Regions from separate parts of the Streptomyces sirii genome, predicted to be linked through region 3. Evidence: riboswitches for the same ligand, from Rfam matches in the RefSeq annotation. Region 3 holds a riboswitch; each other region holds the start of a gene.

What was found. A riboswitch is a leader RNA that binds a small molecule or an ion and turns the genes downstream of it on or off. The one in region 3 is predicted to bind cobalamin.
Region 1: linked by a shared signal. The riboswitch ahead of WAB15_RS27340 (ribonucleoside-diphosphate reductase subunit alpha) and the one ahead of cobN (cobaltochelatase subunit CobN) in region 3 are both predicted to bind cobalamin.
Region 2: linked by a shared signal. The riboswitch ahead of metE (5-methyltetrahydropteroyltriglutamate--homocysteine S-methyltransferase) and the one ahead of cobN (cobaltochelatase subunit CobN) in region 3 are both predicted to bind cobalamin.

Annotation. Positions count from the first base shown of each region.
Region 1 is NZ_CP147982.1:6,041,374-6,051,120, reverse strand. It holds gene WAB15_RS27380 (carbohydrate ABC transporter permease) at 1-778, opposite strand, end outside; gene WAB15_RS27375 (carbohydrate ABC transporter permease) at 775-1,791, opposite strand; gene WAB15_RS27370 (extracellular solute-binding protein) at 1,885-3,153, opposite strand; gene WAB15_RS27365 (GntR family transcriptional regulator) at 3,395-4,153, shown strand; gene WAB15_RS27360 (DUF3311 domain-containing protein) at 4,289-4,549, shown strand; gene mctP (monocarboxylate uptake permease MctP) at 4,558-6,234, shown strand; gene WAB15_RS27350 (Uma2 family endonuclease) at 6,312-6,899, opposite strand; gene WAB15_RS27345 (GNAT family N-acetyltransferase) at 7,005-7,508, shown strand; cobalamin riboswitch at 7,625-7,787, shown strand; gene WAB15_RS27340 (ribonucleoside-diphosphate reductase subunit alpha) at 7,948-9,747, shown strand, end outside.
Region 2 is NZ_CP147982.1:712,865-722,611, forward strand. It holds gene WAB15_RS03330 (DUF6923 family protein) at 1-1,090, shown strand, start outside; gene WAB15_RS03335 (nitroreductase family deazaflavin-dependent oxidoreductase) at 1,352-1,897, shown strand; gene WAB15_RS03340 (DUF817 domain-containing protein) at 1,848-2,597, opposite strand; gene aceA (isocitrate lyase) at 3,047-4,330, shown strand; gene aceB (malate synthase A) at 4,434-6,032, shown strand; gene WAB15_RS03355 (3-hydroxybutyryl-CoA dehydrogenase) at 6,029-6,898, shown strand; cobalamin riboswitch at 7,093-7,315, shown strand; gene metE (5-methyltetrahydropteroyltriglutamate--homocysteine S-methyltransferase) at 7,480-9,747, shown strand, end outside.
Region 3 is NZ_CP147982.1:4,568,443-4,578,189, reverse strand. It holds gene WAB15_RS20495 (precorrin-2 C(20)-methyltransferase) at 1-1,022, opposite strand, end outside; gene WAB15_RS20490 (precorrin-8X methylmutase) at 1,025-1,657, opposite strand; gene cobG (precorrin-3B synthase) at 1,654-3,021, opposite strand; cobalamin riboswitch at 3,184-3,337, shown strand; gene cobN (cobaltochelatase subunit CobN) at 3,373-7,002, shown strand; gene WAB15_RS20475 (DUF4097 family beta strand repeat-containing protein) at 7,119-7,859, opposite strand; gene WAB15_RS20470 (DUF1876 domain-containing protein) at 8,091-8,348, shown strand; gene WAB15_RS20465 (LCP family protein) at 8,546-9,747, opposite strand, start outside.

The sequences.
Region 1 (9,747 bases), 1.5 Mb from region 3:
ACAGGAAGAGGACCAGGATCGGGACGGCGAAGATCGAGGCGGCGGCCATGGTGGCTCCCCAGTCGTCCCCGAACTGGCTCTGGAACTGCGAGAGCCACAGCGGCAGGGTGCCCGTGGCCGGCTCCTTGTTGAGGACCAGCACGAGCGGGAATTCGTTCCACGCGGTGATGAAGCCGAAGAGGGAGGTGGCCATCAGGCCGGGCGCCAGCAGCGGGAAGACGACCTTGAGGAAGGCCTGGCGGCGGGAGCAGCCGTCGACCATCGCGGACTCCTCCAGTTCCCTGGGCACCGCGGCGACATAGCCCCGCAGGGTCAGCAGGGTGAAGGGCAGCACCATCAGCAGGTAGAAGCAGGTGAGCGGCAGCAGGCTGTTGAGCATGTCGGCGTCCCGGACGATCAGGTAGATCGAGATCACCATGACCTCCCAGGGGGCCATCTGGGCGACCATGAAGGTCAGCAGGATGCCGCGGCGGCCCTTGAAGCGCATCCGGGTGAGCGCGAACGCCCCGCACAGCGCGATGACCAGCGACAGCCCGACGGCGAGCACGGTCACGATGACCGAGTTCCCGGCCAGGGCCCAGAAGTTCGGGGCGTGCACGGCGGTCGCGAAGTGCTCCAGGGTGCCGTGGAAGGGGAGCCACACGGGGTCTTCGCTGATGATGTCCCGGGTCGGCTTGAAGGCCGTGTTGAACATCCAGTAGACCGGGAAGACGAAGCCGGCGGCGAGCGCGATCGCCGTGGCGTTGGGCCAGATGCGGCCGGCGAGGGAGGGCTTCACCGCTCGTTCTCCTCTTGCTGTTCCTGCTTGAGCGTCAGACGCAGGTAGTACGCGGTCATGGCCAGCAGCACCACGATGGTCAGCAGCGAGATCGCGGCGCCCATACCGAAGTGGAGGTTGCCGACGCCCTCGGTGAAGGCGTAGATCGGCAGCGTTTCGGTGGACCGGTCGGGGCCGCCCTCGTTGATCGCGAAGATCTGCGGGAACGCCTTGAAGACCCAGATCACTTCGAGGAACGTCGTGGCGAGGAAGAAGGGCCGCAGGAACGGGAAGGTGACCGAGGTGAAGACCTGCCAGGTGCCGGCGCCGTCCATCCGGGCCGCCTCGTAGAGCTCCTTGGGGATGGTCGTGGTGGCCGCGTAGAGGTTGAGCGCCACGAACGGCAGCGACTGCCAGACGATCAGCACGGTGATCACGAAGAAGGTCGACAGCTGGGTGCCGACCCAGTCGTAGTGCGCCATCGCATGCCACCCGAGCCGGTCCAGCACCCAGTTGACCACGCCGTAGCGGGAGTCGAAGAGCCACTGGAAGACCGTGGTGGCGGCGATCACCGGCATGGCCCAGGCCAGCACCAGCGCGAGGGAGAGCACCAGTCGCATCTTCTTGCCGAGCCGGGCCAGCAGCAGTCCGATCAGTACGCCCAGGACCATGATCAGGATGACGTTGACCGCGGTGAAGACGATGGTGCGGCCGGTGACCCGCCAGAACTGCTCGCTGCCCAGGACCTCCTGGTAGTTGCCGATCCCCCGCCAGTCGGTCAGGTGCTGGATCAGCTCCTTCATGTTGAGGTTCTGGAAGGAGAGCAGCAGATTGCGGACCATGGGCCAGCCCAGGAAGACCGCGGTGGCGGCCAGGGCGGGCAGCAGCAACAGGTACGGGGTGCGGCGGGCGGGGGGACCGGAAGCGCCGCGGGCGTCCCGCCGGCCTCCTGCGCCGCGCCGGGCGGGCGGATCGCCGCCCTTGCCAGTCCGCGGCACGGTCTTGGCCGCCGCGTCGTCGAGCTGCACTGCCATGGGTCGCTGCTCCCCCTTGTTGCCGTGGGACCTCGGTGCGCCGCCGGCGGGCGTACGGGGCCGGGTCCGGCCCGCCCCGTACGCGGCCGGTTCCTACTGCTTGGCGAGCCGCGCGTTGACCTCGGACTCGATGTCCTTGGCGGCGTCGGCCGGGGACGTGCCGTTCAAAACGGCCGTCATATAGCTCTTGATGGGGTTCGGTACGTTCTCCACCGCGGCCCACTGCGCGATCAGCGGGGTGGTACCGCCGGACTTCTGCGCCGCGGGGGCGGCGGCAGCGGCCGCCGGATTCTCCTTGGCGGCGCCGGCCAGGTCCGGGGACTTGGGGGTCCAGCCGGACTCCTTGACCATCTGCCCGTCGTTCTCCTTCGACAGGGCGATCTTCAGGAATTCCTTGGCGAGTTCCTGGTTCTTGCCCATACCGGCGACCGCGAAGTTGGAGCCGCCGAGGAATACCCCCTCGGGCTTGGCCGCGGCCTCACCGGGAATGGTGAAGAATCCGATGTCGTTCTTGATTTTCGGATTGGCCTTGACGGCGGTGGCGGCCTCATAGCCCATGGCGATGACGGCGCCGGTCTTCCCCTTGGCGAAGACCTCGGCCTGCTGCGGGGTGGCCTCGTCCTTGTTCTTCGGGGCGGTGCTGAAGGCCTGGTACTGCTTGTAGATGTCCATGGCCTTGGCGACCTTGGAGTCGCCGAGGTTGGAGACCCACTTGCCGCCCTGCTTCTTCACCAGGTCGGCGCCGGTGCCGATGGTCAGCCCGTCGAAGAAGTACCAGTTCTGACCGGGGAGGTACAGCGGCTCGGCGTCGGTCTTCCGCTTGATCGCGTCCAGCGCCTTGAACAGCTGGTTGCGGGTCTGGGGGAGCTCCTTGAGCCCCGCCTCGGCCCAGATCCTCTTGTTGTACATCACCACGCGGTTTCCGGCGTACCACGGCAGCGCGTACTGCTTTCCGTCCACGAGCGAGGCCTTGTTGAAAGCCTCGTTCCAGCCGGCGCCGATCTCCTTCTTCAGATCGCCGAGGTCGGCCAGGGCGCCGGCCTTCGCGTACGCGGCGGTCTGGGTGTTGCCGATTTCGACGACGTCCGGCGGGGTGTCCTCGGAGAGTGCGGTGCTCAGCTTCTGCTGAATGCCGTTCCACTGCTGGACCTTGAACTCGACGGTGGCCCCGGTCTTCTTCTTGAACTGCTCGGAGACCTGCTTGCTCCACTGCTCCGGGTTCGAACCGCTCATCACCCAAACGGTCAGCTTCTGGCCCTTGAAGCCATTCGCGCCCGCCTTGTTGCCGTCGCTGGACCCACAGGCAGCGACACTCACCAGCATTCCCGCGACCGCCGTCGCTGCTATGAGCCCACGCTTCATTGCGCTCTCCCCTAAAGGCCGGGTGTGGTCTTTAATGGTTTAGACCAGTGCCCGCAGCTTGGCCTAGACCTTTTGGGGTGTCAAGGGTGTATAAGAGTCGCTGTCAGGTCCGTTACCGGACCGACATCCGGCACGCCGGGACCTGCGAGGGAGCACAACGAACCCGCGCGTGCCACGATGTGAGCCGCTACGTACGGAGGAGCCGGTGACGGCAGCACGACAGGCGTCGGAGAGGCGGGCCATGGAGACCGACGGGGGCAGCGCGGAGAGCGGCGGCGGCACGCGGACCGCACGGGTGCCCAAGTACTACCGCCTCAAGCGGCACTTGCTGGAGATCACCGAGACCCTGCCGCCCGGCACCCCGGTACCGCCCGAGCGCACCCTCGCCGCGGAGTTCGACACCTCCCGCACGACGGTGCGCCAGGCGCTGCAGGAGCTGGTCGTCGAGGGCCGGCTGGAGCGCATCCAGGGCAAGGGCACCTTCGTGGCCAAGCCCAAGGTCTCCCAGGCGCTGCAACTGACGTCCTACACGGAGGACATGCGGGCCCAGGGCCTGGAGCCGACCTCCCAGCTGCTGGACATCGGCTACGTCACCGCCGACGACCGGCTGGCCGGCCTGCTGGACATCACCCCCGGCGGCAGGGTGCTGCGCATCGAGCGGCTGCGGCTGGCCAGCGGCGAGCCGATGGCCATCGAGACCACCCACCTGTCGGCGAAGCGCTTCCCCGCGCTGCGCCGCAACCTGGTCAAGTACACGTCCCTGTACACCGCGCTGGCCGAGGTCTACGACGTCCGCCTCGCGGAGGCCGAGGAGACCATCGAGACCTCGCTCGCCACCCCGCGCGAGGCCGGTCTGCTGGGCACCGACGTCGGCCTGCCGATGCTGATGCTCTCGCGGCACTCGCTCGACGCCCAGGGCCGGCCGGTGGAGTGGGTGCGCTCGGTCTACCGCGGCGACCGCTACAAGTTCGTGGCCAGGCTGCAGCGCCCCACGGAGTGAACTCCGCCCGCCGACCGCCCTCCCCGCCCGGATTCTTCGTACCGATATGCGGACAGCTAGTGACGCGTGCCACGGCCCTGCCATAGATTTTCAGCCGATTGCACAGGAGTTCGCCGCCACGGACGGAGCCACGCGATGCCAGAGCCAGCCGAATCCCCCAGCAGCAGACAGATCGTCACACCGACGCGTGTGGTGGTCGGGCTGTGCCTGCTCGCTCCGTTCGTGGCGATGCTGTGGGTGAGTTCGTACGCCCGGATGGAGCCCACGCTCGTCGGGATCCCGTTCTTCTACTGGTACCAGATGCTGTGGGTGCCGATCTCGACGGCGCTGACGATGGTGGCGTACAAGCTCGTGCAGCGTGAGCAGCGCGCCCGCAAGGGTGGTGCGGACCAGTGACCGACGCGATGTCCGCAGCGGGCGCCTCCACCGCGCTCGCGGCCTCCTCGACCCGGGGCGTCAACGGCGTGGCGCTCGCCGTGTTCGTCTTCTTCTTCCTGGCCGTGACGGTCATGGGATTCCTGGCGGCCCGTTGGCGCAAGGCCGAGCAGTCCGCCAACCTCGACGAATGGGGCCTGGGCGGGCGGAGCTTCGGCACCTGGGTGACCTGGTTCCTGCTGGGCGGCGACCTCTACACCGCGTACACCTTCGTGGCCGTACCGGCGGCGATCTACGCGGCGGGCGCGGCCGGCTTCTTCGCCGTCCCGTACACCATCCTGGTCTACCCCCTCATCTTCACCTTCCTGCCCCGCCTGTGGTCGGTCTCGCACAAGCACGGCTACGTCACCACCTCCGACTTCGTCCGGGGACGCTTCGGCTCCAAGGGCCTGTCGCTGGCCGTGGCGCTCACCGGCATCCTCGCCACGATGCCGTACATCGCGCTCCAACTCGTCGGCATCCAGGCCGTCCTGGACGTGATCGGCATCGGCGGCGGTGAGCACACCAACTGGTTCGTCAAGGACCTGCCGCTGCTGATCGCCTTCGCGGTGCTGGCCGCGTACACCTACTCCTCCGGCCTGCGCGCGCCCGCCCTGATCGCCTTCGTCAAGGACGGGCTGATCTACCTGGTCATCATCGTGGCGATCGTCTACATCCCGATCAAACTGGGTGGTTTCGACCAGATCTTCCACGCCGCCGGCAAGGCGTTCGCCGAGCCCGGCGCCGTCCCCGGCAAACCGCGCGGCGAGCTGACCAGCGGGCCCAACGCGCAGTGGGCGTACGCGACCCTGGCGCTCGGCTCCGCGCTGGCGCTCTTCATGTACCCGCACTCGATCACCGCCACGCTCTCCTCGCGCAGCCGCAACGTGATCCGCCGCAACACCACGATCCTGCCGCTGTACTCCCTGATGCTGGGCCTCCTGGCGCTGCTCGGCTTCATGGCCATCAAGGCCGGTACGGACATCCAGGGCAACCCCCAGCTGGCCGTCCCGCAGCTGTTCGAGGACATGTTCCCCAGCTGGTTCGCCGGCGTCGCGTTCGCCGCGATCGGGATCGGCGCACTGGTACCGGCGGCCATCATGTCCATCGCCGCGGCCAACCTGTTCACCCGCAACGTCTACAAGGACTTCCTCAAGCCCGCCGCCACGCCCGAGCAGGAGCACAAGGTCGCCAAGCTCGTCTCCCTGCTGGTCAAGGTCGGCGCGCTGGTCTTCGTCCTCACCATGGACAAGACCGTCGCCATCAACTTCCAGCTGCTGGGCGGCATCTGGATCCTGCAGACCCTGCCGGCCCTGGTCGGCGGCCTGTTCACCCGCTGGTTCCACCGCTGGGCGCTGCTGACCGGCTGGGCGGTCGGCATGCTCTACGGCACGCTCGCGGCATACGGTGTCGCGAGCCCCACCCAGGCTCACTTCGGCGGCTCCAGCAAGGAGATCCCCGGGATCGGCGAGATCGGCTACATCGGCCTGACCGCCCTCGTCCTGAACCTCGTGGTGACGGTCGTCCTGACGTTCGTCCTGAAGGCCATGAAGGCCCCTGAGGGCGTCGACGAGACCAGCCCCGGCGACTACACCGCGGACATCGGCGACGAGGGCGTCTCGGCGGAGCTGCCGTCGGCTACGGCGGGGGCACCGGCGGGGCACTGAGGCGTCGGCGTTGACCCGAAATGGGCCGCCGCAACCCCTCGGGGTTGCGGCGGCCCATTTCGCAGAGGTGGGAGGGGCTAGTTCACCCAGTCCTTGAGCGGCTCGGTTTCGAGGGTGATGCCGACGGGGTCCGGCAGGTGGATCGTCTTGCCGTACGGCACAGTGTGGATGTTCTCGTAGCAGACGCCGTCGGGCTCGCTGTAGACCACGACCTGGCAGGCCTGCCGATCGATCAACAGATAGATCGGGATACCGGTCTCCGCATACGCACTGCGCTTCTCGACCCTGTCGCGCTTGTCGGTGTCGGAGTCGTGGGAAGTGACTTCGACGACCATCAGTACCGGGCCAGGGTCTGCCCACTCGCCTTGGCCAACGAAGGCATCAGCGGGTGCGAGCGAGCCATCTGGACGGGCGCGGCCGTTTCGGTACGCCTGCGCCTTCAGCCCCTGGGTTGGATCGAGGAAAAGCTCGGGCCGGTGCTGCATGCAGATGCGAAGCAACCACTGGATGATCCGCCCGTGATCCCCATCCGGCATCGGCTTGCTCCTGACCTTCCCGTCGATGAGTTCCAACCGCGCGCCTTCTTCCAGGCGGGCGAGTATCCGGGCGGCCTCTTCGAAGTGCTCGGTATCCATAATGTGTGGCCGGTCAGCGAGCGCGGTCATGAGACCTCTCCTTCTTCCACTGGACGGAGCAGGGAACGTAAAACCGACGATAGCCGAGGCCGCCGACAACCACCCCGCCATCAGCCCCACCCTCACACTGGCCCCATGGACATCACGATCAGGCCCGTGCGCCAGGCGGAGTTCGGTGCGGTCGGGGAGTTGCTGGTGGCGGTCTATCTGACCGATGGGCTGCTGGTGGCCGGTGCGGGAGACAGGTACGCGGCGAGGCTGCGGAAGGTGGCCGAGCGGGCGGAGCAGGCGGAGGTGCTGGTGGCCGTGGAGGGGCCGGACGAGCGGGTGGTGGGGACGGTCACCTTCTCCGCGTACGGGAGTCCGTACGCGGAGCTGGCGCGGCCCGGGGAGGGGGAGTTCCGGATGCTCGCGGTGCGGCCCGAGGGGCGCGGACGAGGCGTCGGGGAGGCGTTGGTGGCGGCGTGTCTGGAGCGGGCGCGGGCGCTCGGGCTGAGCGGCATGGTGCTGTCCACGCCACGGCATGTGCTGCCCGCGCACCGGCTCTACCGCCGGCTGGGATTCGTGCGCGCCGAGGAACGGGACTGGGAGCCGGTACCGGGGATCACGCTCTGGGCGTTCGCGCGGGATATGGCCTGAAAGGCGCCCCAGGCCGGGCCTGAGAGCCGTGCCGAGCGCTCCCCCCGCCCCCTGACGCTTCGCACACCTGTCGGAGTGGTATGAGGTGGCGACACAAGATGTGGGGGTGCGTGCGGGGGACAGCACAAGATGTATGCTCGTCCTCGCTGTCGCCGCAGGGGAATCCGGTGGGAATCCGGAACTGTCCCGCAACGGTGTAAGAGCGCGCCCAGTGGCCTGACTAGGGCCCTGCCGCGCGCCCGTGAAGTCCGAGGACCTGCCGACGGTACGCCCGCACCGCCATCGGTGCGGACGTCGATACGTCCGGGCCCCGAGGGTTGGGCCGGTGGACGCCGCGCGGTGTGCCCGCGCACCCCTGACCGTCACGGGGTGCGGCATGCGCGCGTGCGACCGTCGCGCCCCTCCCTCCCGGCCCCCGCCGAGTGAGGGAGAGCATCACGTGACCATCGCGCCAACGGAGCCCGCGTCAGACGCCGAGGTCGTGCAGCCTGCGGTGACCGCGCCTGCCGCCCCCGCCGACGGCGGTCCGGGCGAGGACGGGCGGGACGGTCCAGGCGTTGCGCTGCTGCGCACCCTGACGAAGCTGACCGAGGACCTGACCGCGACCGACCCCGGCAAGGTGGCCGCCGCCGCCCTGCGCGGCCGGTACGAGGGCGCGGGCGAGTCCGAACTGCGGTCGCTGGCCATCGAGGCCGCGGCCGGGCTGATCGGTGACGAGCCGCAGTACTCCAAGCTCGCCGCGCGGCTGCTCACCCTCTCGATCTCGGAGGAGGCGGCCGAACAGGGGGCGGTCGCCTTCTCCGCCTCCGTCGAGGTCGGCCACCGCGAGGGCCTGATCGCCGATGAGACCGCGCAGTTCGTCGCGACCCACGCCGCCCGGCTGAACGCCCTGGTCGACCGGGCGCTCGCCGACGGGGCCGACGACCGGTTCGGGTACTTCGGGCTGCGCACCCTGCACTCGCGCTACCTGCTGCGCCACCCGACCACCCGCCAGGTCATCGAGACCCCCCAGCACTTCCTGCTGCGGGTGGCCTGCGGCCTCGCCGAAGACCACAGCGAGCGCGCCCTGGACGACGTCGCCGAGCTGTACCGCCTCACCAGCTCGCTGTCGTACCTGCCCTCCTCCCCCACCCTGTTCAACTCCGGCACCCGCCACCCGCAGATGTCGTCCTGCTACCTGCTGGACTCCCCGCTGGACGAGCTGGACTCGATCTACGACCGCTACCACCAGGTGGCGCGGCTGTCGAAGCACGCCGGCGGCATCGGCCTGTCGTACTCCCGCATCCGCGCCCGCGGTTCGCTGATCCGCGGCACCAACGGGCACTCCAACGGCATCGTGCCGTTCCTGCGCACCCTGGACGCCTCGGTCGCGGCCGTGAACCAGGGCGGCCGGCGCAAGGGCGCCGCCTGTGTCTACCTGGAGACCTGGCACGCCGACATCGAGGAGTTCCTGGAGCTGCGCGACAACACCGGTGAGGAGGCCCGCCGCACCCACAACCTGAACATCGCGCACTGGATCCCGGACGAGTTCATGCGCCGGGTGGAGGCGGACGCCGACTGGTCGCTGTTCTCCCCCTCGGACGCCCCGGAGCTGGTGGACCTGTGGGGCGAGGAGTTCGACGCCGCGTACCGCAGGGCCGAGGCCGAGGGCCGGGCGCTCAAGCAGATCCCGGCGCGGGTGCTGTACTCCCGCATGATGCGCACCCTGGCGCAGACCGGCAACGGCTGGATGACGTTCAAGGACGCCGCCAACCGCACCGCCAACCAGACCGCCGAGCCCGGCCAGGTCGTGCACTCCTCCAACCTGTGCACGGAGATCCTGGAGGTGACCGACGACGGCGAGACCGCGGTCTGCAACCTGGGGTCGGTCAACCTCGCCGCCCACCTGGGCGACGAGGCCGCCGGCTGGGAGGAGGCGATGGACTGGGAGAAGCTGGACGCCACGGTCCGTACCGCCGTCACCTTCCTCGACCGCGTCGTGGACATCAACTTCTACCCGACCGATCAGGCCGGGGCCTCCAACTCCCGCTGGCGCCCGGTGGGTCTGGGCCTGATGGGCCTGCAGGACGTCTTCTTCCGGCTGCGGCTGCCCTTCGACTCGGCCCAGGCGCAGGAGCTGTCGACCCGGATCTCCGAGCGGATCATGCTCGCCGCGTACGAGGCGTCCGCGGACCTCGCCGAGCGGCACGGCCCGCACCCGGCCTGGTCGGCGACCCGCACCGCCCGCGGTGTGCTGCAC
Region 2 (9,747 bases), 3.9 Mb from region 3:
GGTCGGCAGGAAGAACACCCGGATCTACCGCTTCGACCCGCTCGACGGGGACACCCGCGTGGTCGACAACGTGCCGGCGTACGCGGCCGGTTACACCGCCATGGGTGCGCAGTACCGGGGTGACGACAAGGAGCCACTGCTCTTAGCGATCAGCGACAACAAGCTGGTGACGATCGACGTGGAGGACGGCACGGTCGGGGACGAGGTCGTCGAAGGGCTGCCGAGCGGCATGACCTGGTACGACGGGGACCTGGACGCGGACGGAAAGATCCTCTTCGTCGTGAGCGACCCCAACGTCCCCAGCTACTCGATCGATGTGACGGCCAAGACGGCGACCGTCGGCAAGCTCCCCGGCTCCGGGCGGTGGGACGACTTCGCCCATCATCCCAAGAACGGCCGGCTGATCTCGGTGGAAGGCGACAACGGCGATCTGCTCCACATCGACCCGCAGAAGGAGCCCATGAAGAGCGTGCTCAAAGGGCAGGTCTTCGAACCCGCCGAGGCCAGTTCCGCCGCGGGCTCCCGGAAGTCGTACTCGGCCACGTTCTTCGACGACGACGGCAACTTCTACGCCGTCGACTCCGCCGGCAATGTGAACCACCTCGACCTCACCGGTCAGGCCGTCCCCGACCGCGCGGAGCGGATCGGAGGCGGCAAGATCCCCGTCGACGATCTGGAGGTCATGAACGGCGCCGGGCGCATCACGCCGCTCCCCGTTCCGCCGAGTTATGACGACATCCTCGTCAGCAAGAAGTTCAACTCCTCATGGGACAGCTACGACCCGCGGGGCAAGGTGTACAGCTTCGAGCTGACGCTCACGGCGGTCAGCGTCCGCAGCGGCAAGGGGGAGGACGTCCGCAGGTTCAGGATCTCCTTCGATCTGCCGACGGTGGCGGGGACGAAGGTCGTCGCGTCCGGTGTCGATGTGATCTACCAGGACGGCAAGGCGTATATCGACGCACAGGCCGACCAGCTGCTCCCCGCGGGCAAGTCACGGCCCATCACCGTGCAGATCACCGCCCCTGGCGATCCCGGGAAACTGCCGCACGAGTACCCGCTCGACGGGCTGAAGGCCACCCGCCTGGCCTGACCGTCACCCCGGGCCACCGCAGGACCCCGTGTTACCGGTCCCGCGGTGGCCCGGTGGCGCCGGCTCCGGCGCCCGAGAGAACCACGTCGACACTCCAGAGTCGCCTACCGCTGGCGCGGCCCACCGACACTTAGACTCTGCAAACGTTGCACTGACGAACGGTCAGGCGAACGGTCACTCGTGTCAGCTCAAGGCGCACTCGTGCCACCTCGTTTCGCGGCGAGGTCGAGACACCGTGGCCTCCCAACCCGGAAGGCGACCATGTCGTACCAGTTCTCGACGCAAGGGCGCCCGCAACTCCCGGCCGGTGGCAGGCGCTTCGCGGCACGCTTACCCATCCGCCTCTACCAGGCGGGATTCGGGCCGCTCTTCGGCAAGCGGCTGCTCCTGTTGCACCACACAGGCCACCTCACCGGGCTCCACCGCCGCGTCGTGCTGGAAGTGATCGCCTACGAACGCGACGGTGACCGACTCGCCTGGACGGTGGCCTCCGGCTTCGGGCCGACTGCGGCCTGGTACCAGAACCTGCGGCACTCCCCACGCGTCATGGTCCAGTTCGGCAACCTCCGCTACGCCGCGACCGCGTGCTTTCTGCCCCCCGAGGACGGGGGCGACATCATGGTTCGCTCCGCCGCCGAACACCCTCGTCTCGCCCGTCGCCTCGGTGCCTTCATGGGGTTCGACGTGGACGGCGGCGACACCGACATCCGCGGCGTCGGGTCGTCCATCCCCTTCGTACGGCTTGAGACAACTCCCACTACCCGGGGTCGCGTCGCCGCCTGGTGGCTGCCACGACCACGACGGTGACGCTGATCAGGAGCGACCAGGCGCCGAACTTGTCGAGGGAGACCGGTTGCCAGCCATGGAGCTGGTAGGGGTAGCGCCAGGCGCCCAGGTAGGTGGCGATGTTCTCGGCCAGCCACAGGAAGAAGCCGATCAGCGCGAAGGAGAGCGCCAGCGGCATGCGGTAGCGAGCGGTCCCCACGCTGAACCTCACCGACGTACCGGCCGTGACGGCGACGAGCAGCGCGGCGAGTGGCCAGCGCATATCGGGCAGCCAGTGGTGGCTGAAGAAGTTCACGTAGACGGCCGCGGCGACTGCCGCGGTCGCCCGGGGGCGGTAACCGACCAGCTCCAGATCCAGCAGCCGCCAGGCGCGGCAGACATAGCTGCCGACCGCGGCATAGAGGAAGCCCCCGTACAGGGGCACGCCCGCCACCTTGAGCACCGCGGGTTCCGGATAGCTCCATGAGCCCAGGGCGACCTTCACCAGCTCGAAGGCGAGCCCGATCGCGTGGCATACCGCGATGACGGCGACATCCCGCCCGGTCTCCCATCCGCTGAGGCGGAAGAGCAGCGTGAGCAGCAGTCCGTACACGAGCAGCAGGTCGTACCTGGCCACCGGCAACTCGGCCGGAAGGGACAGCAGCGCCATCCCCGAGAGCAGTGCGACGGCGAACGCGCAGCAGCGGGTCTGCAGCCGGGCGAACAGGAGCAGCTGCGGCAGGGGGGCGACGATCGCGGTCACAGTCGGGGAGACGAGATCCCTGGCGGTGGTGGTTCCAGGGGCCGTGGTGGTTCCAGAGGCCCTGGTGGTTCCAGAGGCTCTGCCGGCCCTCCCCGCACCACCGTGCAACCTTCGCAAGGTTGGCAAAAGACGGGCGGAAGATTCGCAGAAGTTGGCAGGCATCCACGATTGATGGCACTCAGTGCCAGTGCCAGAGTCATCAGTGCGGCCCGCCGGACACCGGCGGCCACCGCTCGGATCCGGGGCGCGATTCACGCCCTGACGTCGGAGATCCCGGCGACGGCGGGGTCGCGTGACGGCAGCGTTGCTCACCTCCGCCCCATGGCGTAACGGCGGGCCGCACCCCAGCCATAGGACACACAGTGCCATCTCCATTGATGCAAGCCGGGGATTGGCAGACGAGACAGACCGAGGAGACGGTGACAGTCATGGCAGAGGCGAGGACGCAGGCGGCCGAGGAACTCGCGCGGCGCTGGGCCACCGACCCCCGGTGGCAGGGCATCGAGCGCACCTACAGCGCCGACGACGTGATCCGACTGTCCGGCAGCGTGCGCGAGGAGCACACCCTGGCCCGGCGCGGCGCCGAGCGGCTGTGGCGGCAGCTGCACGAGCGGGACTACATCCACGCGCTCGGCGCGCTGACCGGAGGTCAGGCCGTCCAGCAGGTCAAGGCGGGCCTCCAGGCCATCTACCTGTCCGGCTGGCAGGTCGCCGCCGACGCCAACCAGGCCGGCCACACCTACCCGGACCAGAGCCTGTACCCCGCCAACTCCGTTCCCCAGGTGGTCCGGCGGATCAACAACGCGCTGCTGCGCGCCGACCAGATCGCCACCGCCGAGGGCACCGGTGACACCACCGACTGGCTGGCGCCGATCGTCGCCGACGCCGAGGCCGGGTTCGGCGGCCCCCTGAACGCCTTCGAGCTGACCAAGGCGATGATCGCGGCCGGTGCGGCCGGTATCCACTACGAGGACCAGCTGGCCTCCGAGAAGAAGTGCGGTCACCTCGGCGGGAAGGTGCTGGTGCCGACCTCGCAGCACATCCGCACCCTCAACGCCGCCCGGCTCGCGGCCGACATCGCCGATGTGCCGACCCTCATCGTCGCCCGCACCGACGCCCTGGCAGCAAACCTGCTGACCAGCGACGTCGACGAGCGCGACGCCGAGTTCGTCACCGGCGAGCGCACGGCGGAGGGTTTCTACCGGGTCCGCAACGGCATGGCGCCGGTCATCGCCCGCGGCCTGGCCTACGCCCCGTACGCCGACCTCATCTGGGTGGAGACCGGCACCCCGGACCTGGCGCAGGCCCGCGAGTTCGCCGAGGCGATCCACGCCGAGCACCCGGACCAGATGCTGGCCTACAACTGCTCGCCGTCGTTCAACTGGAGGGCCGCTCTCGACGACGACCAGATCGCCAAGTTCCAGCGGGAGCTGGGGGCGATGGGCTACCGCTTCCAGTTCATCACCCTGGCCGGCTTCCACTCCCTCAACCACGGCATGTTCGACCTGGCGCGCGGCTACGCCGAGCACGGTATGACCGCGTACGTCGACCTGCAGGAGCGGGAGTTCGCCGCGCAGGCGCACGGCTTCACCGCGGTCAAGCACCAGCGCGAGGTCGGCACCGGCTACTTCGACCTGGTCTCCACCGCCGTCAACCCCGCCTCCTCCACCACGGCCCTGACCGGCTCCACGGAGGAGGAGCAGTTCCACTAGGTCGCCCCGTCCGGGCGTCAGTCCGGTCCGTCCCCGACTGAGCGGGGGTCGTACGACCGTCCCCGTCCGACCCCCGCTCCACTCCCTCCCGCAGGAGAACCCGATGACCACCAGCGCCCTCACCCACCGCGTCCGCGTCCTGGCCGCCCCGGGCGACCGTCACGACGAGATCCTCACGCCCGCCGCCCTGGGCTTCCTCGGGCACCTGGCCGCCGCCTTCGGCGAGCGCCGGCGGGACCTGCTGAAGGAACGCCGCCGGCAGGCCCTGCGTCTGGCCAGCGGCTCCCCGCTCGACTTCCCGCTGGTCACCGCCGCCGTGCGCGCCGACCCGTCGTGGCGTGTCGCCGCGCCGGCTCCGGGCCTGACCGACCGCCGCGTCGAGATCACCGGCCCACCGGACCGGCGTATGACGGTCAACGCGCTCAACTCCGGGGCCCGGGTGTGGATGGCCGACTTCGAGGACGCCACCGCCCCCACCTGGGACAACGTCATCGGCGGCCAGCTGAACCTGCGCGACGCCATCGACCGGCGCATCGACTTCACCAGTGACGACGGCAAGGAGTACCGGCTCGCCGACCGCGGCCGGCTCGCCACCATCGTCGTCCGGCCGCGCGGCTGGCACCTCGACGAGGGGCACCTGGAGTTCGCCGGCGGACCGGTGCCCGCCGCGCTCGTCGACTTCGGCCTGTACTTCTTCCACTGCGCGCAGCGCCAGATCGACACCGGGCACGGCCCGTACTTCTACCTGCCGAAGCTGGAGAACCGCTACGAGGCCCGGCTGTGGAACGACGTGTTCGTCCTCGCCCAGGAGCTGCTCGGCATACCCCGCGGCACGATCCGCGCCACCGTGCTCATCGAGACGATCACCGCCGCCTTCGAGATGGAAGAGATCCTCTACGAGCTGCGCGAGCACAGCTCCGGCCTCAACGCCGGCCGCTGGGACTACCTCTTCAGCCTGATCAAGACCTTGGGACACCGCACCGGCTTCCTACTGCCGGACCGGGCGAAGGTGACCATGACCGCCCCCTTCATGCGGGCGTACACCGAACTGCTGGTGCGCACCTGTCACCGGCGGGGCGCCCACGCGATCGGAGGCATGGCCGCGCAGGTGCCGAGCAAGGATCCGGCCGCCAACGAGGCGGCGCTGGCCAAGGTCCGGCTGGACAAGGAGCGCGAGGCCGAGGACGGCTTCGACGGCTCCTGGGTGGCCCATCCCGGCCTCGTGCCACTGTGCCGCGAGGTGTTCGACGGCGTGCTCGGCGACCGGCCGCAGCAGATCGACCGTTCCCGCGACGATGTGGCGGTGAGCGCCGCGGACCTGCTCTCGGTGCGCCGGATCAGCGGTCCGCCCACGGCGGAGGGGGTGCGAGCCAACGTCGCGGTGGCTCTGCGCTACTTCGCCGCCTGGCTGCGCGGCCAGGGGGCGGTCGCCCTGTACGGCCTGATGGAGGACGCCGCCACCGCCGAGATCGCCCGTGTGCAGATCTGGCAGTGGCTGCGCCACCGGGTCGTGGACCGGGAGACGGTCCGGCGGCTGCTCGACGAGGAGCTCGCCGCGCTCGGTGCCGAGTACCCGTGGGCGCCTCTCGAAGAGGTGCGCGCGCTCTTCGAACGGAACGCACTGGCCCGGGAGTTGCCGGGCTTCTTCACCCCGGACGCCTACGCCCGCCACCTCGTACGGAACGCGGAGCCGCGGTCATGAGCGCGGGCATCCAGCGCGTCGGGGTGGTCGGCGGCGGTCAGATGGGCGCGGGCATCGCCGAGGTGTGCGCACGGGCCGGTCTCGACACCGTGGTCTGCGAGGCCGACGCCACGGCCGCCCGCGCCGCGCGGGAGCGGGTGGCCGCCTCGCTGGACCGCGCCGTGCGGCGGGGGAAGCTGGAGCCGGCCGCGGCGCGGCAGGCCCTCGCCCGCCTGCTCTTCACCGGCAGCCTGGAGGACCTGGCGGACCGGCAGCTCGTCATCGAGGCCGTCGTCGAGAACGCCGACGCCAAGACGGAGGTGTTCGCCGCGCTCGACAAGATCGTCGAGGACCCAGGGGCGGTGCTGGCCACCAACACCTCCTCCCTCCCCGTCATGCGCCTGGGCATGGCCACCGGCCGCGCCGACCGGGTCGTGGGGCTGCACTTCTTCAACCCGGTCCCGGTGCTGCCGCTGGTGGAGATCGTGACGTCCCTGCACACGGCTCCCGAAACGGTCGCCGTCGTGGCGGACTTCGCCACCGGCACCCTGGGCAAGACGGTCGTCCGCTCCCAGGACCGGGCCGGCTTCGTCGTCAACGCGCTGCTCGTGCCATACCTGCTCGCGGCGATCCGCATGGCGGAGTCGGGCTTCGCCACGGCCGCGGACATCGACACCGGCATGGAGCTGGGCTGCGCCCACCCCATGGGGCCGCTCAGACTGGCGGACCTGATCGGGCTGGACACCGTCTCCTCGATCGCCGAATCGCTCTACGACGAGTTCAAGGAACCGCTCTACGCCCCTCCCCCGCTGCTCCAGCGGATGGTCGAGGCAGGGCTGTTGGGCCGCAAGGCCGGCCGGGGGTTCCACCAGTACGACCAGAACTGAGGGGTCTGGTCCGGTCGGGCTGAGGGGCCCGGCCGCACCGCCGGCCGAGGGATCCGGCGGCTGCTCACAGGGGAGGGCGGGAGACGCATGTGCGGCGTTTCCCGCCCTCGTCGCGCTTCACACCTGTCGCCCGCGTGGCTCACCTCACCTTCCGAATGGTGGACCTGGACGTACCGCATCGCTCGACGGCCCTTAGGCTGACCTGTGCAGCTGGTTCGCCCCGTCCGCCAGGCGGGATGCGTCGCAAGAGGGAACCCGGTGGGAATCCGGGACTGCCCCGCAGCGGTGAGCGGGAACGACCGCCGTCATACGCACTGGGTCCGATGAGAGGGCCTGGGAAGCGACGGCCATTAGGTGTCCTCCCCCGTGAGGACGTGCTCGCGAGTCCGAAGACCTGCCATCTGCCCGGGTGCGGACGACTCGCACCCGGATATCCCGGTGACCTCGAGGGCGGGTCGGCGTACATACCAGGCGGATGACCGCGCCATGCCGCGCGAGGTCGTATCGCACGGTTCGCTGCCCCTTCGCGTCCTCGTCCCGTCGCCGGGATCTCAGGGATTCATCTCGCGAAGGAGATCTCCGTGAACACCAAGTCCGCAGCCGCGGCAGCACGGGCCACCGTGTACGGCTACCCCCGCCAGGGCCCGGACCGGGAACTGAAGAAGTCGATCGAGGGTTACTGGAAGGGCCGCGTCACCGCCGACGCCCTCCGCGCCACCGCCGCCGAACTGCGCCGCTCCGCCTGGCAGCAGTTGGCCGGGGCGGGCCTCGACGAGGTCCCGACCGGCGACTTCTCGTACTACGACCACGTCCTGGACACCACCGTCATGGTCGGGGCGATCCCCTACCGCCACCGGGACGCCGTCGCGGCCGATCCGCTCGACGGTTACTTCGCCATGGCGCGTGGCACGCAGGATGTCGCACCACTGGAGATGACCAAGTGGTTCGACACCAACTACCACTATCTGGTGCCCGAGTTGGGCCCCGACACGGTGTTCACCGCCGACTCCGCCAAGCAGGTCGCCGAGCTGAAGGAGGCCCTGGCACTGGGGTTGACGGCCCGGCCGGTGCTGGTCGGTCCCGTCACCTATCTGCTGCTGGCCAAGCCCGCGCCCGGCGTGGCCGCCGACTTCGACCCGCTGACCCTCCTGGACCGCCTGCTGCCCGTGTACGCCGAGGTCCTCGCCGACCTGCGCGCGGCCGGCGCCGAGTGGGCGCAGTTGGACGAACCCGCCCTCGTCCAGGACCGCACACCGGCCGAGCTCGACACCGCTGCCCGCGCCTACCGCGAACTCGGCGCCCTCACCGACCGGCCCAAGCTGCTCGTCGCCTCCTACTTCGACCGCCTGGGCGACGCGTTGCCCGTCCTGGCCAAGGCTCCGGTCGAGGGGCTCGCGCTGGACTTCACCGAGTCCGCCGCCGCCAACCTGGAGGCCCTGGCGGCCGTCGGCGGACTACAGGGCAAGCGACTGGTCGCCGGCGTCGTCAACGGCCGCAACATCTGGGCCAACGACCTGGAGAAGTCCCTCGCCACGCTCGGCACCCTCCTCGGTCTGGCCGACCGGGTCGATGTGTCGGCCTCCTGCTCCCTGCTGCACGTCCCGCTGGACGCGGCGGCCGAGCGGGACATCGCACCGCAGGTCCTGCGCTGGCTGGCCTTCGCCCGGCAGAAGACGGCCGAGATCGTCACCCTCGCCAAGGGCCTGTCCCACGGCACCGGCGCCATCACCGCCCAACTGGCCGCGACCCGGGCCGCCCTGGCCTCCCGGGCCAACTCACCCATCACCCACAACCCGGACGTCCGCGCCCGTACCGGCGCGATCGGCGAGAGCGACGCCCGCCGCTCCCAGCCCTACGCCGAACGGACCTCGGCCCAGCGCGCCCACCTCCGCCTGCCGCTGCTGCCGACCACGACCATCGGCTCCTTCCCGCAGACCGGCGAACTGCGCACCGCGCGGGCCGACCTGCGCGCGGGCCGGATCGACACGGCCGGGTACGAGGAGCGGATCAAGGCCGAGATCCAGGAGGTGCTCGCCTTCCAGGAGAAGGCCGGTCTGGACGTCCTCGTCCACGGCGAGGCCGAACGCAACGACATGGTCCAGTACTTCGCCGAGCAGCTCACCGGCTACCTCGCCACGCAGCACGGCTGGGTCCAGTCGTACGGCACCCGCTATGTCCGCCCACCGATCCTGGCCGGCGACATCTCCCGCGCCGAGCCGATGACCGTGCGCTGGACGGCCTACGCCCAGTCGCTCACCGACCGTCCGGTCAAGGGCATGCTCACCGGCCCGGTCACCATGCTCGCCTGGTCCTTCGTCCGCGACGACCAGCCCCTGGGCGACACCGCCCGCCAGGTCGCCCTCGCCCTGCGCGACGAGGTGGGCGACCTGGAAGCGGCCGGCACATCCGTCATCCAGGTGGACGAGCCGGCCCTGCGCGAGACCCTGCCGCTGCGCGGCGCCGACCGCCCCGCCTACCTGGCCTGGGCCACGGAGGCGTTCCGGATCACCACCAGCGGCGTCCGCCCAGACACCCAGATCCACACCCACATGTGCTATGCCGAGTTCGGCGACATCGTCCAGGCCATCGACGACCTCGACGCGGACGTCATCAGTCTGGAGGCCGCCCGCTCCCATATGCAGGTCGCCCGCGAACTGGCCGCCCACGGCTATCCGCGCGAGGCCGGGCCCGGCGTGTACGACATCCACTCGCCGCGCGTGCCGAGCCCGGAGGAGGCCGCCGAACTGCTGCGCACCGGCCTGAAGGCGATCCCCGCCGAGCGCCTGTGGGTGAACCCGGACTGCGGTCTGAAGACCCGGGGCTGGCCCGAGACCCGGGCGTCCCTGGAG
Region 3 (9,747 bases):
GAGACCACGGCCACCCGCCGGCCGCGGCGGGCCAGATCGAGGGCGAGTTCGGCGCGTTCGGACTCGACCTTGTTGTCGGAGCCGTGGCGGCGCTGGCCGGGACGTACCGGGACGCGGTCGAGGTAGGTGGTGTAGCCGACGAGGTCCTGCGCGGCGGCGAGGGCGCCGCGGGACTCCGGGGTGAGCCAGAGCGGGCCGGCCGGGCCGGTGCCGACGACCACGACCTCACCGGGACCGGACGGCTCGGCGGCGGGGTCCGGCGCCGCCTCGGGGGCCTGGTAGGACTGCTCCGCGACGCGGCTGGCGACGACCGAGACGGAGAAGTAGGGGACGGTGTCGGAGTCGATGTCGGCCAGTTTGTCCGTGCGTTCGCCGGACATGGTGGCGCGCTCGACGTAGTGGGCCTCGGCGAGGCGGCCGGCACGTTCCATCGCCCGGCGGACGGTGGGGAAGGTGCGGCCCAGCTTCATCACGACCGCGGTGTCGGTCGAGGCGAGGCGGGCCGTCAGCTCCTCCTCCGGGAGCGTGCCGGGCAGGATCGTCAGGACCTCGTCGGCCTCGGCGAGCGGCTTGCCCAGGCGGGCCGCGGCGGCGCTGATCGAGGTGACCCCGGGGATCACCTCCGTCGGGTAACGGTGCGCCAGCCGCTTGTGCATGTGCTGGTAGGAGCCGTAGAAGAGCGGGTCGCCCTCGGAGATGACGGCGACCGTGCGGCCGGCGTCGAGGTGGACGGCGAGGCGGGCCGCGGCCTCCTCGTAGAACTCGTCGAGCGCGCCGCGGTAGCCGCCGGGGTGGTCGGTGGACTCGGTGGTGACCGGGTAGACCAGCGCCTCCTCGATGTGGTCGGCGCGCAGGTGCTCGGCGGCTATCGCGCGCGCGATGGACCGTCCGTGCCGGGCGCTGTGGTACGCGATGACGTCGGCCGCGGCGATGACCTGGACGGCACGCACGGTCATCAGGGACGGGTCACCGGGGCCGAGGCCCACGCCGTAGAGGCGACCGGTCAGCTGCTGCTCGCTCACTCTTACTCTTCCTCGCTTGCCAGGGCGTTGATCGCGGCCGCGGCCATGGCGCTGCCGCCCCGGCGTCCGCGCACCACGATGTGGTCCAGCTTCGACGGGTGGGCGATCAGCGCGTCCTTGGACTCCGCCGCGCCGATGAAGCCGACGGGTATGCCGAGGACGGCGGCAGGGCGGGGTGCCCCCTCCTCGATCATCTCCAGCAGCCGGAAGAGCGCGGTGGGCGCGTTGCCGACGGCCACCACGGCGCCCTCCATGCGGTCACGCCACAGCTCCAGCGCGGCGGCGCTGCGGGTGGTGCCCATCCGGGCGGCCAGCTCCGGCACCGACGGGTCGGCGAGCGTGCACAGCACCTCGTTGTCGGCCGGCAGCCGCTTGCGGGTGACGCCGCTGGCGACCATGTTGGCGTCGCACAGGATCGGCGCACCGGCGCGCAGCGCCTTGCGGGCGTTGGCCACCACCTCGGGGGTGAACGCCAGATCGCGTACGAGGTCGACCATGCCGCAGGCGTGGATCATCCGGACCGCCACCCGACTGACGTCGGCGGGCAGCCCGGCGAGGTCCGCCTCGGCGCGGATCGTGGCGAAGGACTGGCGGTAGATCGCCGCACCGTCCTTCTCGTAGTCGAAGGCGGTCACTGTGGCCTCGTTTCTTGTGTTGCTGGTGGTGCATCCGGCCGTACGACCGATATCTGGTAGCCGTCGGCCGTTGCCAGGACGTCGACCCAGGTGCCGTGAGGGTGGCCGCAGCGGCGCTCGCAGCCGGACCAGTGGACGGGCGCGCCGCCCGCCCAGGCGGCCGGGGCCGGGCCGCCGTCCGGCGTCCGCGCGCCCGCGGCGACCGCGGCCGCGGCGTCCGCGCGGACGTCCGTAAGGGACTTGGCGCAGCCGGGGCGGCCGGTGCACGCGCCGAGGCGGTGCCAGGGAGAGGACGGGTCGGTGACCAGGCCGGCGGCGGACAGCTCGGCCGACCGGGCGGCGGCCGCGGCGGCCGGCAGACCGGGCAGGACGATTCCGCGCCAGGGCGTCAGGCGCAGTGCACCGGAGCCGTCCTGGGCGGCGATGGCGGTGAGCAGGCGCCACTGGGCGGTGCTCAGCCGGCCCAGCGGAGCCAGCACGCACAGGGCCCGGCGGCCGTCGGCGCCCTCGACCACCCCCGGGGTGGAGGAGTCCGGGAACTCCTCGGCGTGCGCGGTCACCGAGCGCAGAGCCCCTGCCCCGTCCGTCACATGCTCCGCCGTGATGCCCGCCGCTCGTAGCCGCTCGGCGACGTGCCGGGCCGTCAGCGTGTGCTCGTCCGGCAGTTCGCGGATCCGCCAGGCGCCGCTACCGCTCGCCGCGGCGGTGTCCAGGAACGTCAGGGCGGCGGTGAGCGCGGCGCGCGGTGCGTCCGGGCCGGCGATCCGCAGCGCCGCCGGATCGTCACCGACCCGCAGCAGCGCGGTGCCACCGGCGCCGGAGCCGGTCCGCCCGGCCACCGTGGAGGGTTCTGCGACCAAGCTCACATCCCCGCCCAGCGCCGCCACATCGCCCCGTCCGTCGTCCAGGACGAAGAGGAAACGGCCGGACAGCGCGGTCGCCGACCGGCTCGCGCAGAGCGAAGAGTCCAGGTCACGGGCCCACAACCGCACGTCAGCAGGGGTGTGCCGGTCCAGCCCGGCCAGCGGGGAGGCGAGGATGTTGCGGATGCGTTCGTGGTGTTCGGAGGGGAGCAGACCGGCGTCGCGCAGCAGAGCGGCGAGCGGGCCGCCGCAGTCCTCGGCAAGGCCGCGCAGTTCCACGTTCCCCCGGGACGTCAGGGAGAGCCGGCCGTCCCCGAGAGTGTCCGCGGCGTCGGCCAACGCCTCGGCCTGACGTACCGTCAAGTCACCTGCGACTACCCGCACTCGGGCCAGTCGCCCGTCGGCCGCCGGGTGCAGCCGCAGCGCCCCCGGGCAGGCGTCACCGCGGTCCCGTAGGGGCGGTTCGGACCCCAGGGGCCGGATCGAGGGGGAGGGCGGCATGGCGGCGAGCATACCCACGACGCCGGGCGGCCGATCCGGGGCGGATCCGGCCACGGACCGGTCGCCGACCGGCCACCTACGCGGCCGCGGACCCGGCCCGGGCGGAGCGGAGCGGTCCGCGGCGGTCGGCCCCAGGGCCCGCTTACCTTGGCCGTCCGCAGCCCTTACTATGCAGGTCGGTGGGTCGGCTGGCCCACCGGACGCCAGCGACGGCGCCCAAGGGAGGAAGCCCGGTGAGAATCCGGCGCGGTCCCGCCACTGTGAACCCGGCCGGCGCCGGGTGAGCCAGGAACTCCCGCCGTCCATACGACCACCCGGGGCGCGGACACCCCGAGGAAGGCCTGCGCTCGCATGCTTCTGCTGCTGTCGACCTCCGACACCGACCTGCTCAGCGCCCGCGCGGCCACGGGCCCGGTGCCGTACCGTCTCGCCAACCCCGCCCGCCTCGACGTGGCCGAGCTGCCCGCGCTGCTGGAGGGCACCGACCTCGTCGTCGTACGCCTCCTCGGCGGCATCCGCGCCTGGCAGGAGGGGCTGGACCTGCTGCTCGCCGAGGACCAGCACCGGCCGGTCGTCGTGCTCACCGGTGAACAGGCCCCCGACGCCCAGCTCATGGAGCAGTCCACGGTCCCCGTCGGCATCGCGGCCGAGGCGCACGCCTACCTCGCGCACGGCGGCCCCGCCAACCTCGACCAGCTCGCCCGATTCCTCTCCGACACCGTCCTGCTGACCGGCCACGGCTTCGAGCCGCCGGCGCCCGCGCCCACCTGGGGCCCCCTCGACCGGGAGAGCCGCAACGACAGCGGCCCGCTGGTCGCCGTGCTCTACTACCGCGCTCACCACATGAGCGGCAACACCGCCTTCGTGCGGACCCTGTGCGAGCAGATCGAGGCGGCCGGCGGCCGCGCCCGCCCGCTCTTCGTCGCCTCGCTGCGCGCACCCGAGGCGGAGCTGATCGACGCCCTCCGCCCGGCCGACGCGATCGTCACCACCGTCCTGGCCGCCGGCGGCACCAAGCCCGCCGAGGCCTCCGCCGGCGGCGACGACGAGTCCTGGGACGCGGGCGCGCTCGCCGCGCTCGACGTGCCGATCCTCCAGGCCCTGTGCCTGACCGGATCGCGCAGCGCCTGGGAGGAGAACGACGAGGGGCTGTCCCCCCTGGACGCCGCCAGCCAGATCGCCGTCCCCGAGTTCGACGGGCGTCTGATCACCGTCCCGTTCTCCTTCAAGGAGGTCGACGAGGACGGTCTGCCGGTGTACGTCGCCGACCCCGAGCGCGCCGCCCGCGTCGCCGGCATCGCCGTACGCCACGCCCGGCTGCGCCACATCCCGGCCGGCGACAAGCGCCTGGCGCTGGTGCTCTCCGCCTACCCGACCAAGCACTCCCGCATCGGCAACGCCGTCGGCCTGGACACCCCGGCCAGCGCGGTCGCTCTGCTGCGCCGCCTCCGGGCGGAGGGCTACGACTTCGGCGACGAGACCGCCGAGCCCGTCCCCGGTCTGGAGTCCGGCGACGGCGACGAGCTGATCTACGCCCTCATCGAGGCCGGCGGCCACGACCAGGAGTGGCTCACCGAGGAGCAGCTGTCCCGCAACCCGGTCCGCATCCCGGCCGCGGACTACCGGCGCTGGTACGCCACGCTGCCGCAGGAGCTGCGCGACGCCGTCGAGGAGCACTGGGGGCCGGCGCCGGGCGAGATGTTCCTCGACCGCAGCCACACGGGCGAGCCGGGCCGCGACCCCGACGGCGACATCGTCCTGGCCGCCCTGCGCCGCGGCAATCTCCTGATCCTCATCCAGCCGCCGCGCGGCTTCGGCGAGAACCCGATCGCGATCTACCACGACCCCGATCTGCCCCCCTCGCACCACTACTTGGCGGCCTACCGCTGGATCGCGGCCTCCCAGGAGGACGGCGGCTTCGGCGCCGACGCCATGGTCCACCTGGGCAAGCACGGCAACCTGGAGTGGCTGCCCGGCAAGAACGCGGGACTGTCCGCCGCCTGCGGCCCGGACGCCGCGCTCGGCGACCTCCCGCTCGTCTACCCCTTCCTGGTCAACGACCCGGGCGAGGGCACCCAGGCCAAGCGCCGGGTCCACGCCACCCTCGTCGACCATCTCGTCCCGCCGATGGCCCGCGCCGAGTCCTACGGCGACATCGCGCGCCTGGAGCAGCTGCTCGACGAGTACGCGGCGATCTCCTCCATGGACCCGGCCAAGCTGCCCGCGATCCGCTCCCAGATCTGGACGCTGATCCAGGCCGCCAAGCTCGACCACGACCTGGGGATGGACGAACGCCCCGACGACGAGGGCTTCGACGACTTCCTGCTGCATGTCGACGGCTGGCTGTGCGAGGTCAAGGACGCCCAGATCCGCGACGGTCTGCACGTCCTGGGCGGCGCGCCCGCCGGGGAGGCCCGCGTCAATCTCGTGCTCGCCATCCTGCGGGCCCGGCAGATCTGGGGCGGCACACAGGCCCTGCCCGGCCTGCGCGAGGCGCTCGGCCTCGACGAGTCCGCCGCGACCCGTACGACCGCCGACGAGGCCGAGGAGACGGCCCGCGCCCTGGTCCAGGCGATGGAGGACGCGGACTGGGACCCGGCCGCGGTGGCCCGCATCGCCGATGGCCACCCGGACGCGGTCGCCGACATCCTCGACTTCGCCGCCCGCCAGGTCGTGCCGCGCCTCGCCGCCACCACCGACGAGATCGACCACGCCGTCCACGCGCTCAGCGGCGGCTTCGTCCCGGCCGGACCCTCCGGCTCCCCGCTGCGCGGGCTGGTCAACGTCCTGCCGACGGGCCGCAACTTCTACTCCGTCGACCCCAAGGCCGTCCCTTCCCGGCTCGCCTGGGAGACCGGCCAGGCACTCGCCGACTCCCTCCTGACGCGCTACCGCACCGACAACGGCGAATGGCCGCAGTCCGTCGGCCTCTCCCTCTGGGGCACCAGCGCGATGCGCACCAGCGGCGACGACGTGGCCGAGGCCCTCGCGCTGCTGGGCATCCGCCCCGTCTGGGACGACGCCTCGCGCCGCGTCACGGGCCTGGAGCCGATCGCGCTCACCGAGCTGGGCCGCCCCCGTATCGACGTCACCCTGCGCATCTCGGGCTTCTTCCGGGACGCCTTCCCGCACGTCATCGGCCTGCTGGACGACGCCGTACGGCTGGCCGCCTCCCTCGACGAGCCCGCCTCCGAGAACTTCGTACGGGCCCACGCCCAGGCGGACCTCGCCACGCACGGCGACGAACGCCGCGCCACCACCCGGATCTTCGGCTCCCGCCCCGGGACCTACGGCGCGGGCCTGCTCCAGCTGATCGACTCCCGCGACTGGCGCACGGACGCCGACCTCGCCGAGGTCTACACCGTGTGGGGCGGCTACGCCTACGGCCGCGGGCTGGAAGGCCGGCCGGCCCGGGACGAGATGGAGACCGCCTACAAGCGCATCGCGGTCGCGGCCAAGAACACCGACACCCGCGAACACGACATCGCCGACTCCGACGACTACTTCCAGTACCACGGAGGCATGGTCGCCACCGTCAAGGCACTCAAGGGCAAGGCCCCCGAGGCGTACATCGGCGACTCCACCCGGCCCGAGACGGTCCGCACCCGCACCCTCGTCGAGGAGACCTCCCGGGTCTTCCGCGCCCGGGTGGTCAACCCCCGCTGGATCGAGGCGATGCGCCGCCACGGCTACAAGGGCGCCTTCGAACTCGCCGCGACCGTGGACTACTTGTTCGGCTACGACGCCACCACGGGCGTGGTCGCCGACTGGATGTACGACAAGCTCGCCCAGACCTACGTCCTGGACCCCGAGAACCGCGCCTTCCTCCAGGAGGCCAACCCCTGGGCCCTGCACGGCATCGCCGAACGCCTCCTGGAGGCCGAGTCCCGCGGTATGTGGGAGAAGCCGGACGCCGAGACACTGGCGGCCCTGCGCGAGGCCTTCCTGGAGACGGAAGGGGAGCTGGAGGGCGAGGACTGAGCACCGGCGGCCCGTACGGCGGTGGCGACGGAGGGGGCCGGGCGGACGCGCCGGCCCCTGCCGGGTGCGCGCCCGGCGGGCGGGCCCTGCCGGTCGGGCCCGGGCCGCCCCGCTGACTAGCCGGCCTGGGCCGGCTCCGCGGTGATGTCCCCGTTGCTGGTGATCAGGTCCAGCCGGTACCGCGCCGCCGGGTCGCTCGCCACGTTGATGTCCTTGTCGCCGCTGCTGGTCTGTGCGGATATTCGGTAGGGGCCCTTGGGCACCTTCACCGTGACGGAGCCGTTGGAAGTCTTCGCCCGGATGTTCTGCGCGGTGGCGGGGGACAGCTCGATGCTCCCGTTGGAGGTCTCGGCGTCGATGCGCTTGCCCGACATGCCGCGGCCGGTGATCTGGCCGTTGGAGGTCCGTACGTCGACCGCGCCGGTGACGCCGTCCAGCTCGACCTCTCCGGAGCTGGTGGTCACCTCCACCGCGCCCACCTTGCTCAGGCTCACCGAGCCGTTCGAGGTCTCCCCGCTCACCGGGATGCCCGCCGGCACCTCGACGGTGTAGTCCACCGAGCACTCGTCGCCGCAGTCGCCGAGCACCAGGACGCCGTCCTCGACGCGGTACGTCTTACCCTCGGGCCGGTCGCCGTGGTAGGTGACGGCGCGGTGCACCGACACCGCGCCCCCGCCCTTGCCGCCGTGCACCGTGAGCCCGCCGGAGTCGCCGTCTATCCGGATGGCGGTGATCTTCTTCGACACCGTGGCGTCGTCCTTGAAGGTCTTGCTCGGCAGCAGTCCGCAGGCGCCGACGCCCCATGCCCCGACGCAGACCGTCGCGACGGTCCCGATGACGCGGACGCGCTTGCTCATGAAGTCCCCCGGTGTGCTGGAAAGTTGCTGAGGTAAGCGGCCCGGTCCCCACTCCGGCGCCACGAACCTCAGGCTAGGTCGCCCGCCGCGTCCCCCACCATGGGGAAAACCCCACACCTGAGGTGCGGTGATCCCCAGGTGCGGCCCGTCGGCGGTGGTGCGACGATTTTGTTGGGGGCAGGTCCTGTGCTGCGTATGGGGCGTATGAGGAGGCTTCCAGTGACCACGAAGATGTGGGATGCCGAGATCACCATCATCGAGACCGACAGCGAGGTCAGGGCCGAGGCCAGGCTGCGCGGCAAGGAAGGCGGACAGATGGTCGGCCAGGGGACGGCTCGCTGCAACCCCGCCGATGAGAACGTCCCGGCCATCGGGGACGAGTTGGCGGTGGCCCGGGCGATGTCGGACCTCAGCCATCAGCTGGTGCAGCGGGCCGCGCACGACATCGAGGTGCACACGGCCCGGCCGGTGGAGCACCTGCGGGTCTGACGTGGAGCAGCTGCGGGTCTGACGGCGTACGCCCTGCGCCTGCGGTGCCTTGGAGCTGGCCTGACCTGCCCTGTGTGCGTATGGCATGACGTGCCGGCCGGTGCGGACACAGGGCCCTTCGGCATGCGCGGCGACGGCAGTGCCGCACGGCGGGCAATGCCGCCGCACGGCACTGCCCGCCGCACTGCCTTGCGCGCCTACCCGCCGAACTTCGCCGCGAAGTCCGGCCCGATCGTGAGCGTCACCGCGCCCGGTGCCGCGCCGGCCGACTCGGTCGCCTTGGCGCCGGACAGGTGGGCGGCGAGCACCTCGCTCTGGACCTTGAGTCCGGCGGGGTAGGTGAGGGCGGTCTTGTCGGTCGCCGGGGCGTTGCCCGTGGCGATCACCGTGAAGCCGAGCTTGCGCAGCTGCTCGGCGGCGGAGGCGGCCTGGCCGGGGGTGCCGGTGCCGTTGAGGACGCGGACCTGCACGGAGTGCGCGGTGACGGGGTTCTTGGCGGCCTCGGCGAGCTTCTTCTTGCCGGCGGCGCCGATTTCGCGGTCATGGGCGAGGTCGCTGAACAGCTGGCTGGCCTGCGGGTACTGCCAGACCACATTGGCCTTGTCGGTGGGGACGTCGGCCTCGCGGTAGTAGTTGGGCACGGTCACGAAGGTGAGGCGGTCGCTGGGGATGTCCTTGACCGTCGAGGCGAGGTCGGTGAGCGCGTCGATGCCGTCCAGATCCCTGTCGGTGGTCACGGACTTGGTCGCGGAGTCGAGGAAGTCGTAGAGAGACCCGGGGCTGGTCAGCTTCTCCTGCGCCTTTTTGCCCAGCGCCTTCATGAACTCCTGCTGGCGGCCGATGCGGCCCAGGTCGGAGCCGTCACCGACGCTGTAGCGGGTACGCACGTACCCGAGCGCCTTCTCGTCCCGTACGGTCTGGCAGCCCGCCTCCAGGTCGAGGTGGGCCTTCTTGTCATGGATGGCGTGCTTGGGGCAGACCTCTATGCCGTCCAGGGCATTGACCATGCCCTTGAAGCCCTGGAAGTCGATCGAGGCGAAGTTGTCGATGCGCAGTCCGGTGTTCTGCTCGACGGTCTTGATGGTGCAGGCCGCCGCCTTGGAGATGTCGCCGCCGTCGCCGCCGATCGAGAACGCCTCGTTGATCTTGAAGTGGTGTGGGGACGACTTCGTGCCGTTGCCGCGGGTGCAGGCGGGGATCTGCACCCAGGAGTCGCGGGGGAAGGACAGCGCGGTGGCCCACTCGTGGTCGGCGGAGATGTGCAGCACCATCAGCGTGTCCGACTGCATGGTGGTCAGATCCCTGCCGTACTTGGCGTTGGCGCCCGCGCGGCTGTCGGAGCCGACAAGCAGGATGTTCTTGGAGCCGGGGCTGAGGTTGGTCGGCCGCTTGCCGTCGA